Regions from separate parts of the Pantoea sp. C2G6 genome, predicted to be linked through region 3. Evidence: predicted binding sites of a transcription regulator. Region 3 holds the regulator's gene; each other region holds the start of a gene.
What was found. The regulator CRP, encoded in region 3, controls carbon source genes, mostly activating them, when cyclic AMP is high. The targets are predictions, from matches to a motif close to ATGTGANNNNNNTCACAT.
Positions count from the first base shown of each region.

Region 1: the regulator CRP is predicted to act here: its motif matches at 1,606-1,623, upstream of ACCW71_RS03135 (6-phosphofructokinase).
Region 2: the regulator CRP is predicted to act here: its motif matches at 1,578-1,595, upstream of epd (erythrose-4-phosphate dehydrogenase).

Region 1 is NZ_JBGMNJ010000001.1:654,842-658,121, reverse strand. Features, by position in the region: gene ACCW71_RS03145 (PTS sugar transporter subunit IIC) at 1-170, opposite strand, end outside; gene ACCW71_RS03140 (PTS sugar transporter subunit IIB) at 163-477, opposite strand; gene ACCW71_RS03135 (6-phosphofructokinase) at 489-1,469, opposite strand; gene ACCW71_RS03130 (YceI family protein) at 1,951-2,535, opposite strand; gene pqqF (pyrroloquinoline quinone biosynthesis protein PqqF) at 2,650-3,280, opposite strand, start outside.
Region 2 is NZ_JBGMNJ010000002.1:478,467-481,746, forward strand. Features, by position in the region: gene tkt (transketolase) at 1-1,487, shown strand, start outside; gene epd (erythrose-4-phosphate dehydrogenase) at 1,785-2,804, shown strand; gene pgk (phosphoglycerate kinase) at 2,856-3,280, shown strand, end outside.
Region 3 is NZ_JBGMNJ010000005.1:19,644-22,923, forward strand. Features, by position in the region: gene ACCW71_RS08830 (phosphoribulokinase) at 1-252, shown strand, start outside; gene ACCW71_RS08835 (OsmC family protein) at 622-1,026, opposite strand; gene crp (cAMP-activated global transcriptional regulator CRP) at 1,330-1,962, shown strand; gene ACCW71_RS08845 (YccS/YhfK family putative transporter) at 2,020-3,280, shown strand, end outside.

The DNA.
Region 1 (3,280 bases), on a different contig from region 3:
TTGATACCCGCCATCATAATTAAAAAGCCCAGCAGGGTTTTGAAGGTGCCTTCCACCACCTTGCCCGCCGATTTTTTTTGCAGCAGCAGACCAATCAGGGCAATAAAGGCGATCAGAATAGACGCCTGCCCCAGCAGATCTTTTACCAAGAAGTCGATCACACTATTCATGGGCAGCAACCTTCAGGTTGTGTTCTTTTAAAAAGGCCAGGATCTTCTGCTCTATTTCCGCTTTATCGGTCAGGCGGTTCAGAATAATCACCCGCTTAATCTGCTCTGGCGTGGCGTCGGCATTTAACACATCGGCAAAGGCTTTCTGCGTCAGAATCATGTCGGACTTAAAGGCGTTCGCTTCTGAAATGGTGGTGTGATCAATATCCGCCTCAATCTCCAGCTTTTTTAATACCGCTTTTGCGCTCATCTCAATCGCAAAACTGGAGCCTAAGCCGCAACCGCAGACACATAATATTTTCAGCATGGTTTTCTTCCTCACAATATATGGAGTTGTTTAGCGAGTTTGTAATGGTGCCCGTCGGTATCGACCAGGCGTTTTTGCATGCTTATTAAATCAATCGGAATCGGTTTATTGCTGCCATTAATAATGACCGCTTTATTCCGCATACCTGACTGAATACACCGCACCACTTCACTGGCCATAATGGTGCCCTGATAGATCTCTTCGCAGGTGGGGTCGCCATTGCGCAGTCCGTAACCGAGAATGGTTTTACGGACCCGCACGCCAATCAGTGGCTCTAACTGTTTGATTAAGGTGTCGATGGCGCCCTGAAAACCGGGTGAATATTCCCGGGTGTAGCCTTCCGAGCAGAGGATCACCACGCTGTTCTGCTCTGCCAGCCGTTGGGTGACGCGTTGTGCCAGCTCTGCCAGCGGGATCTGGCACTCCGGGATCAGGGCGAAATCGGCGTTGGATTTAATCGCTGATTGCAGGGTTAATTCGCCGCAATAGCCGCCCAGTAACTCCAGCATAAATACCCGACCGGTTAAGGCGCGTCCGGTATTCCGCAGTTTCGCCACCTCTTTTAAAACCTGCTCACAGGCGGTGGAGAAACCCAGCGTATAATCACTGCCAAACACATCATTATCGATGGTCATGCCGACGCCGAAACAGTTGACGCCGAACTCCGACAGGGTGTGCAGAAATTGCAGCGATCCGTCACCGCCCGCCAGAATTAATACCTCAATCCGGGCGCTTTTCAGCTGACGCGCAATCATTTCATATTCGCTGCGTAGCAGTTTCTTCTCCGTCCTTCCCGACTGCATTACCGGAATGGAGGCGATGGAAAAGTCGAGCAGATCGCGCTGGCTAATCTCACGATGATGATTGGCCAGCAGACCCGGAATACCGCCGTCAAATATCACCATCTCCGCCTGAGCCAGCCGCCCAATCTGAAAGACAAAATTATTAATGCCGGTGACATCCCCACCGCTGATCACCATTCCAATTCGCATTACGCTCACCTCACTGGCTGATTACCGCTGAGGGCCATTGTTCCGGTAAGCGGGGTTGTTATTTGCAGGTGAGATCACAGTTACGCGCGGTATTTCCCGGCACGGATGGTTGACAGCGGCTTTTAGACCCCTTTATTTGTGATAAATATCACATTTCCTGTTTATCGGACGCCGTTAAGGATGCCAGTTAAATCAGTGAGTTACTTAGAAGCGCAGCTGAACATGAACGCAGAGCGTCAGGGCGGTTATGACGCCAATCGCTGATGTTGCAGATTTGTGATTTTCACCTCATTTTTCCCGGTTCGGAGCCGGACAGGCGTCAGGAAAAGCGGTGTGTGAATAAACCGGCTGGCGCTGAGGGAGTTATTTTGCGGTGCAGGCGTGCAAAAGAGGGTGAGTTCGGGCGGCTGGGCCGGAGTAGGAAGCGAAAGAGTGTGGGGGTAAGCGTGGCGCAGCAGAAGCCTGCTGCGCCGGGGGAAGATTACTTCGCGTAGGCTTCGGTGGAGAGCGTCAGCATGACCTCATCACCCACCGCAGGCACATACTTGTCCAGCTTAAAGTCAGAACGCTTGATGGTGCCGGTGGCGTCAAAACCGATCGCCTGCTTCTTCACCATCGGGTGTTCACCCTGCTTATTCAGCGTGGCGTGCAGCGTGACCGGTTTGGTAATGCCTTTCAGGGTCAGGTTGCCTTCAACGTCAAATTTGTTATCGCCCTTCGCGACCACTTTGGTGCTGTGGAAGGTGGCTGTCGGATATTTCGCGGTGTCGAAGTACTCAGCGCCTTTGAACTCTTTGGTCAGGGCGGCGACGTGGCTGTCGATTTTGCTGACCGGCAGGGTCACGTCAACACGGGATTGTTCCGGGTGATCTTTATCGAACACCAGCGTACCGCTGGCATCAGGAATATCCGCAGTAGGTTTTGAGAAGCCGAAATGGTTCCAGCTGACAATCACCGACGTATGCTCAGGGTTCAGCTGATAGTGCATCGCCTCGGCCTGAGATAAAGGCGCATAGAGCGCGGCAACGGCTAACAGGGGCAGTGCAGTACGGGCGAAATTCTTCACGGTCAATTCCTTGAGCTGATAAAAAGTAACCTGAGTGTGGTGCAATTTGCCGGTAATAGACAGTGAAGAGATTTGTCGGGTATTTTCAAATAAATTCAGCAAGTTTGTGCCGCGCTACCCTTTCGCTCCGCCGGTGAACAGCACCCGCCAGCGGCGGCGATCCTGAATCAGGCTGTGGTGCAGCTGCCGCAGGTCGGCATGGCTCAGCGCCTCTATCTGTGCCGCGTCCAGCCCGGCCAGGCCATTATCCCGCCGTAACCGCGCCAGTGGCTGATCCTCCTGCCCGCTCAGCAGCCGCGCCTTCAGCGCCGCCAGATCGCAACCGGCCAGGGTTTCGCTGAACGCACGCAGGAAGTTGCGACAGTAGCGCAGCAGTGACAGCGCGCTGTAGTCAGGCGACTGTAGCGCGAACAGCACGCCATCTTCATCGGCGCAGCGCAGATAGCGGCTGCTCACCACATAACCAATCGGCTGTTCAACCCGGTAACGCTGGAAAAAATGGGGCTCATAGAGCAGCGCCAGCGCCCGCAGCGCGGCCAGCTCGCCAGGACGGTGCAGCGGAATAAACAGCAGCAGCGCGTTGTCGGGGCTGGCGTGCGGCAGGCGCGTCATGCCGGTTTGTGTGGTCATGCGCTTCGGCGCTGAAGCGGGATTAACCGGCAGCGGCAGCGCGCTCAGCCGGTGGGCGATCAGCGAGTGCAGCGCCGCGTTGCCGCCCTTCAGCGCCGCCCGCCAGCAGCCCGGT
Region 2 (3,280 bases), on a different contig from region 3:
CCGGTACCCTGAAGCTGGGCAAGCTGGTGGCGTTCTATGATGACAACGGCATCTCCATCGACGGCCACATTGACGGCTGGTTCACCGACGACACCGCGAAGCGCTTTGAAGCCTACGGCTGGCACGTGGTGCGCGGCGTGGACGGTCACGACGCTGACGCGATCGCTAAAGCGATCGACGAGGCGAAAGCGGTCAGCGATAAGCCTTCCCTGCTGATGTGCAAAACCGTCATCGGCTTTGGTTCACCGAACAAAGCGGGCACCCACGACTCGCACGGCGCACCGCTGGGCGATGACGAAGTGGCGCTGACCCGTAAACAGCTGGGCTGGAACCACGCACCCTTTGAGATCCCGTCTGAAATCTACGCTGAGTGGGACGCGAAGGAAGCGGGCCAGGCGAAAGAGTCGGCATGGGATAAGAAATTCGCCGCCTATGCGCAGGCGCATCCTGAACTGGCCGCCGAGTTTAAACGTCGCGTCAGCGGCGGGCTGCCTGCGAACTGGCAGCAGGAGTCGCAGAAGTTCGTTGAGCAGTTGCAGGCCAGCCCGGCCAAAATCGCCAGCCGTAAAGCCTCGCAGAACGCCATCGAAGCCTTTGGTAAACTGCTGCCGGAGTACCTGGGCGGCTCGGCCGACCTGGCCCCGAGCAACCTGACCCTCTGGTCCGGCTCTAAGCCCATTAACGAAGACGCGGCGGGCAACTATATCCACTACGGCGTGCGTGAGTTCGGCATGACCGCCATCGCCAACGGCCTGGCGCTGCACGGCGGCTTCCTGCCTTACACCGCCACCTTCCTGATGTTCGTTGAGTACGCGCGTAACGCGGCGCGTATGGCGGCGCTGATGAAGATCCGTCAGATTATGGTCTACACCCACGACTCTATCGGCCTGGGCGAAGATGGCCCGACGCATCAGCCGGTTGAGCAGATGGCGAGCCTGCGCACCACGCCGAACATGAGCCTGTGGCGTCCGTGCGACCAGGTGGAATCGGCGGTGGCGTGGAAATATGCCATCGAGCGTCAGGATGGCCCGACGGCGCTGATCTTTTCCCGTCAGAACCTGGCGCAGCAGGAGCGCAGTGCCGCCCAGCTGGCTGACGTGGCGCGCGGCGGCTACGTGCTGAAAGATTGCGACGGCACCCCGGAGCTGATCCTGATCGCTACCGGTTCAGAAGTGGAACTGGCGGTCGGTGCCTGGGATAAGCTGACCAGCGAAGGCCGCAAAGTGCGCGTGGTCTCTATGCCGTCAACGGATGCCTTTGATAAGCAGAGCGATGCCTACCGTGAGTCCGTGCTGCCGAAAGCGGTCAGCGCGCGCGTGGCTATCGAAGCGGGCATCGCGGATTACTGGTTCAAGTATACCGGCCTGAACGGCGCGATCGTCGGCATGACCGGCTTCGGTGAATCCGCCCCGGCGGACCAGCTGTTTGAGATGTTTGGCTTCACCGTCGACAACGTGGTGGCAAAAGCGAAAGCGCTGCTGGCGTAAGCGGGCCTGCTGGTCTGGCACTAAACTTCGGGGGCGACGCTGTCGTCCCTGTTTTTTATTCCTGTAGTAATAACGCTCTTTTACTCAGATTTGTGACGCAGATCCAAATATAAGCAGTCGGATTGATCACAATCATTCCTGTTATTCCTTCCTTCTATTATTGTGGCTGAACCGTTTCAGTTGCCGGGCGACAGGCTCCGGTTTCGGACAATGCCGGGTAAGAATCTCCTGTACAAAATGCAGCGAAACGCTCAGGCTAACGGCACGTTTTTTTCAGTCTGACGTGGCAGGAGAGAAATGACGGTACGGGTAGCGATAAATGGTTTTGGCCGTATTGGACGCAATGTCCTGCGCGCGCTGTATGAAACGGGCAGACGTGCTGAGATCACCGTAGTCGCCATTAATGAACTGGCGGAAGCGACCGGTATGGCGCACCTGCTGAAATATGACACCAGCCATGGCCGTTTCGCGTTTAACGTGCGCCAGGAGCGCGATGTGATGTGGGTAGGGGACGATACCCTGCGCATTCTGCATCGGGCAGAGATTGCCGATTTGCCGTGGCGTGAACTGGGTGTGGATGTGGTGCTGGACTGCACCGGCGTCTATGGCTCGCGCGCCGATGGCGAAGCGCATTTGCAGGCGGGCGCGAAGAAAGTGCTGTTCTCCCATCCCGGCGGCAACGATCTCGACGCCACCGTGGTATTTGGGGTTAATCAGCAGGAGCTGAGCGCCAGCGACCGCATCGTTTCCAACGCCTCCTGCACCACCAACTGTATTATCCCGGTGATTAAACTGCTGGATGATGCGTTTGGCATCGAATCCGGCACCGTTACCACGATCCACTCCGCGATGCACGATCAGCAGGTGATCGACGCTTATCACAGCGATCTGCGCCGTACCCGCGCCGCCAGCCAGTCGATCATCCCGGTGGATACCCGGCTGGCCGCAGGCATCACCCGCATTTTTCCGAAATTCAACGATCGGTTTGAGGCGATAGCCGTTCGCGTGCCAACGATTAACGTCACGGCCATCGATCTCAGCGTTTCCGTGCGTCAGGCGGTAAAGGCGTGTGAAGTCAACACCCTGTTGCAAAGCGCGGCAGAGGGGGCATTTCGTGGTATAGTTGACTATACGGAATTACCGTTAGTCTCAGTAGATTTTAACCATGATCCGCACAGTGCCATTGTGGACGGCACCCAAACGCGGGTCAGCGGTCAACACCTTATCAAGACCCTGGTCTGGTGTGACAACGAATGGGGCTTTGCTAACCGAATGCTCGACACGACGTTAGCGATGGCCGCAAGCGGTTTCAGGTAAGACGCGGTCTGCGTCTGGCAAAACTTATGAGAATCAACGAGAGGGTTCACCATGTCTGTAATTAAGATGACCGATCTGGATCTGGCTGGCAAACGCGTTCTGATCCGTGCCGATCTCAACGTGCCGGTTAAAGAAGGTAAAGTGACGTCTGACGCACGTATCCGTGCTTCCCTGCCTACCATTGAAGCCGCGTTGAAACAGGGCGCGAAAGTAATGGTTACCTCTCACCTGGGTCGTCCGACCGAAGGTGAATATAACGAAGAGTTCTCGCTGCTGCCGGTAGTTAACTACCTGAAAGAGAAGCTGAGCGGTACAACCGTAACCCTGGCAAAAGATTACCTCGACGGCGTGGAAGTGGGCGCAGGCGAGCTGGTGGTGCTGGAAAACGTTCGCTTTAACAAAGGCGAAAAGAAAGATGACGAAGCGCTCTCCAAAAAATACGCCGCCCTGTGTGACGTGTTTGTGATGGACGCCTT
Region 3 (3,280 bases):
CGTGTCCCGACCGTGGACACCTCTAACCCGTTTGCAGCGCGGGCGATCCCCTCGCTGGATGAGAGTTTTGTGGTGATCCACTTCCAGGCGCTGGAAGATATTGACTTCCCCTATCTGCTGGCGATGTTGCAGGGTTCGTTTATCTCGCACATCAATACGCTGGTGGTGCCGGGCGGCAAAATGGGTCTGGCGATGGAGCTGATCATGGGACCGCTGGTGAAGCGGCTGATGGAAGGGAAACGCATTGAGTAAGAGGTCCGTCATAGCCCATTGGACTGATGACAAAGCCAAAGCAGAGTAGGCCTGAACGCAACGCCGTCGCTCAACGCGCAGGGAGCCGGGTCAGAAGAGGAAAGCGTCCCGCGCCTGGGACAAAAACGCCGGGAGCGTTTTTGAACAACGCAAAGCGTTGGCCCGGCAACGGGCGCACCTCAGGGATGAGGTGCGTAATCGCGCGGGCCGAGCACGCCATGGATGGCGGTTTTGCGACTTTCCGATCTGACCCGGTTCTCTGCGCAGGCACAGTCTAAAAGCGGATTACCTGCCCAGACACGGTCTTGAAGCAACCTGCATCAGATACTGGAAGTGAAGTTAGCAGGTCAGCAATGACTCTTGCAGTTACTACAACTCAATCACTTCATAGCTGTGGGTGATGGTAACGCCTTTGCCCAGCATGATGGCCACCGAGCAATATTTTTCAGCAGAAAGATCCACCGCGCGTGAGACCGCTTTATCCTGGAGCGCTTTGCCGCTGACGATAAAATGCAGGTTGATGTGCGTAAAGATTCGCGGCGCCTCTTCACGACGTTCTGAGGTCAGTTTTACTTCACAATCAGCCACATCCTGACGGCCTTTTTGCAGAATTGAAACCACGTCAATCGCACTGCAACCACCCGCCGCCATCAGAACCATCTCCATTGGGCTGGGCGCTTTATCACCTGAATTTCCATCCATGAGTATCTGATGGCCGGATGAAGATTCCCCGAGGAATGTCAGCCCTTCTACCCATTTCACTCTTGCCTGCATGATTTTTGCTCCAGAATACGCTGTTTTGTCGTCAGAGTACGCTTTCGCCTGGTAAACAGCAATCCAGAGAAATCCACCCCAAGCTGAAGCGAGACAACACAAGACAGTCGGCAAAAGCTATGCTACAAACAGTGCTGAAAATATTTTTCGTCACCCAATGGCGAAGCCGGGAAGAATGATGCGCACTGCGCCGAATGCGGCCCGAATAATTTCCTGAAAAGGAAACGCTTGAAGCTTTCATCGCCTGACAGGGAAAACTGCCCCCTGTATTTTGGGCACGATTACAACAGAGGATAATAGCGAATGGTTCTCGGCAAACCGCAAACAGACCCTACACTCGAATGGTTCCTGTCCCATTGCCATATTCATAAGTATCCATCCAAAAGTACGCTGATTCATCAAGGTGAAAAAGCAGAAACGCTTTACTACATCGTGAAAGGTTCCGTCGCGGTTCTGATTAAAGATGAAGAAGGCAAAGAGATGATCCTTTCCTATCTGAACCAGGGCGACTTCATTGGTGAGCTTGGCCTGTTTGAAGAAGGTCAGGAGCGTAGCGCCTGGGTACGGGCTAAAACCGCGTGCGAAGTGGCGGAAATCTCCTATAAGAAATTCCGTCAGCTGATCCAGGTCAACCCCGACATCCTGATGCGACTCTCCTCGCAGATGGCACGTCGCCTGCAAGTCACGTCGGAAAAAGTAGGTAACCTCGCTTTCCTCGACGTCACCGGACGCATTGCGCAGACCCTGCTCAACCTGGCGAAGCAGCCCGACGCGATGACTCACCCCGATGGGATGCAGATTAAAATCACCCGTCAGGAGATTGGTCAGATTGTGGGTTGCTCACGTGAAACCGTGGGCCGCATTCTGAAGATGCTGGAAGATCAGAACCTGATCTCCGCACACGGCAAAACTATCGTGGTATACGGTACCCGCTAACTCCTGTCATCCACGGCGTGCTGGCAACATCACGCCGTTATTGTTTGTGTTGAGCCAATGTGGCGTCGAATTATTTACCATCCTGAAGTCAACTATGCCTTGCGGCAAACGCTGGTACTCTGCCTGCCGGTGGCGCTGGGCTGGCTGGCGGGCGACCTGCAAAAAGGTCTGCTGTTCTCCTTAGTGCCGGCCTGCTGCAACATCGCCGGTCTGGATACCCCGCATAAGCGCTTCTTTAAACGCCTGATTATTGGCGGCAGCCTGTTCGCACTCGGCAGCTTTCTGATTCAGTGGCTTACCCTGCATGCGATACCGCTGCCGTTGATCCTGTTCGCCATGCCGCTGCTGCTCGGCGTAACCGGTGAGATCAGCCCGCTGCATGGCCGCCTGCTGCCCGGCACGCTAATCGCCGCTATCTTTACCCTGAGCCTGGTCGGCCGGATGCCCATCTATGTCACCCCGCTGCTCTACATCGGCGGCACGCTCTGGTATGGGCTGTTTAACTGGTTCTGGTTCTGGCTGTGGAAAGAACAGCCGATGCGCGAGAGCCTAAGCCTGATCTATCGCGAGCTGGCTAACTACTGCGACGCCAAATATACCCTGCTCACCCAGCTGACCGACCCGGAAAAAGCGCTGCCGCCGCTGCTGGCTCGTCAGCAGAAAGTGGTCGATCTGATCACCACCTGCTATCAGCAGATGCATATGCTGTCGGCCAATCGCGATCACAGCCATAAACGGCTGACGCGCGCCTTTCAGGTGGCACTCGACCTTCAGGAACATATCTCGGTCAGCCTGCATCAGCCGGAAGAAGTGCAGAAGCTGGTGGAGCAGAGCCATGCCGAAGCGGTGATCCGCTGGAACGCCAAAACCATCTCAACCCGACTGCGGGTGCTGGCGGATAACATCCTCTATCACCAGTTGCCCGATCGCTTTGCGATGGATAAACAGCTCGGCGCGCTGGAGAAGATCGCCCGCCAGCACCCTGACAACCCGGTCGGTAACTTCTGCCTCTATCACTTCAACCGCATCGCGCGGGTACTGCGCACCCAGAAACCGCTCTATCAGCGCGATCTGATGGCGGACCGTCAGCGCCGCCTGCCGCTGTTACCGGCACTGCGCAGCTATCTCTCCTGGCGATCGTCGGCCCTGCGCACCGCCGCGCGCTTTGCGGTGATGCTGATGCTCGGCAGCGCGCTGGCGCTGTTCTTCAACATCCCGAAACCCTACTGGATCCTGATGACCATCATGTTCGTCAGTCAGAACGGCTACGGCGCGACCCGCGTCCGCATCCAGCACCGGGCGCTGGGCACCTTCGCCG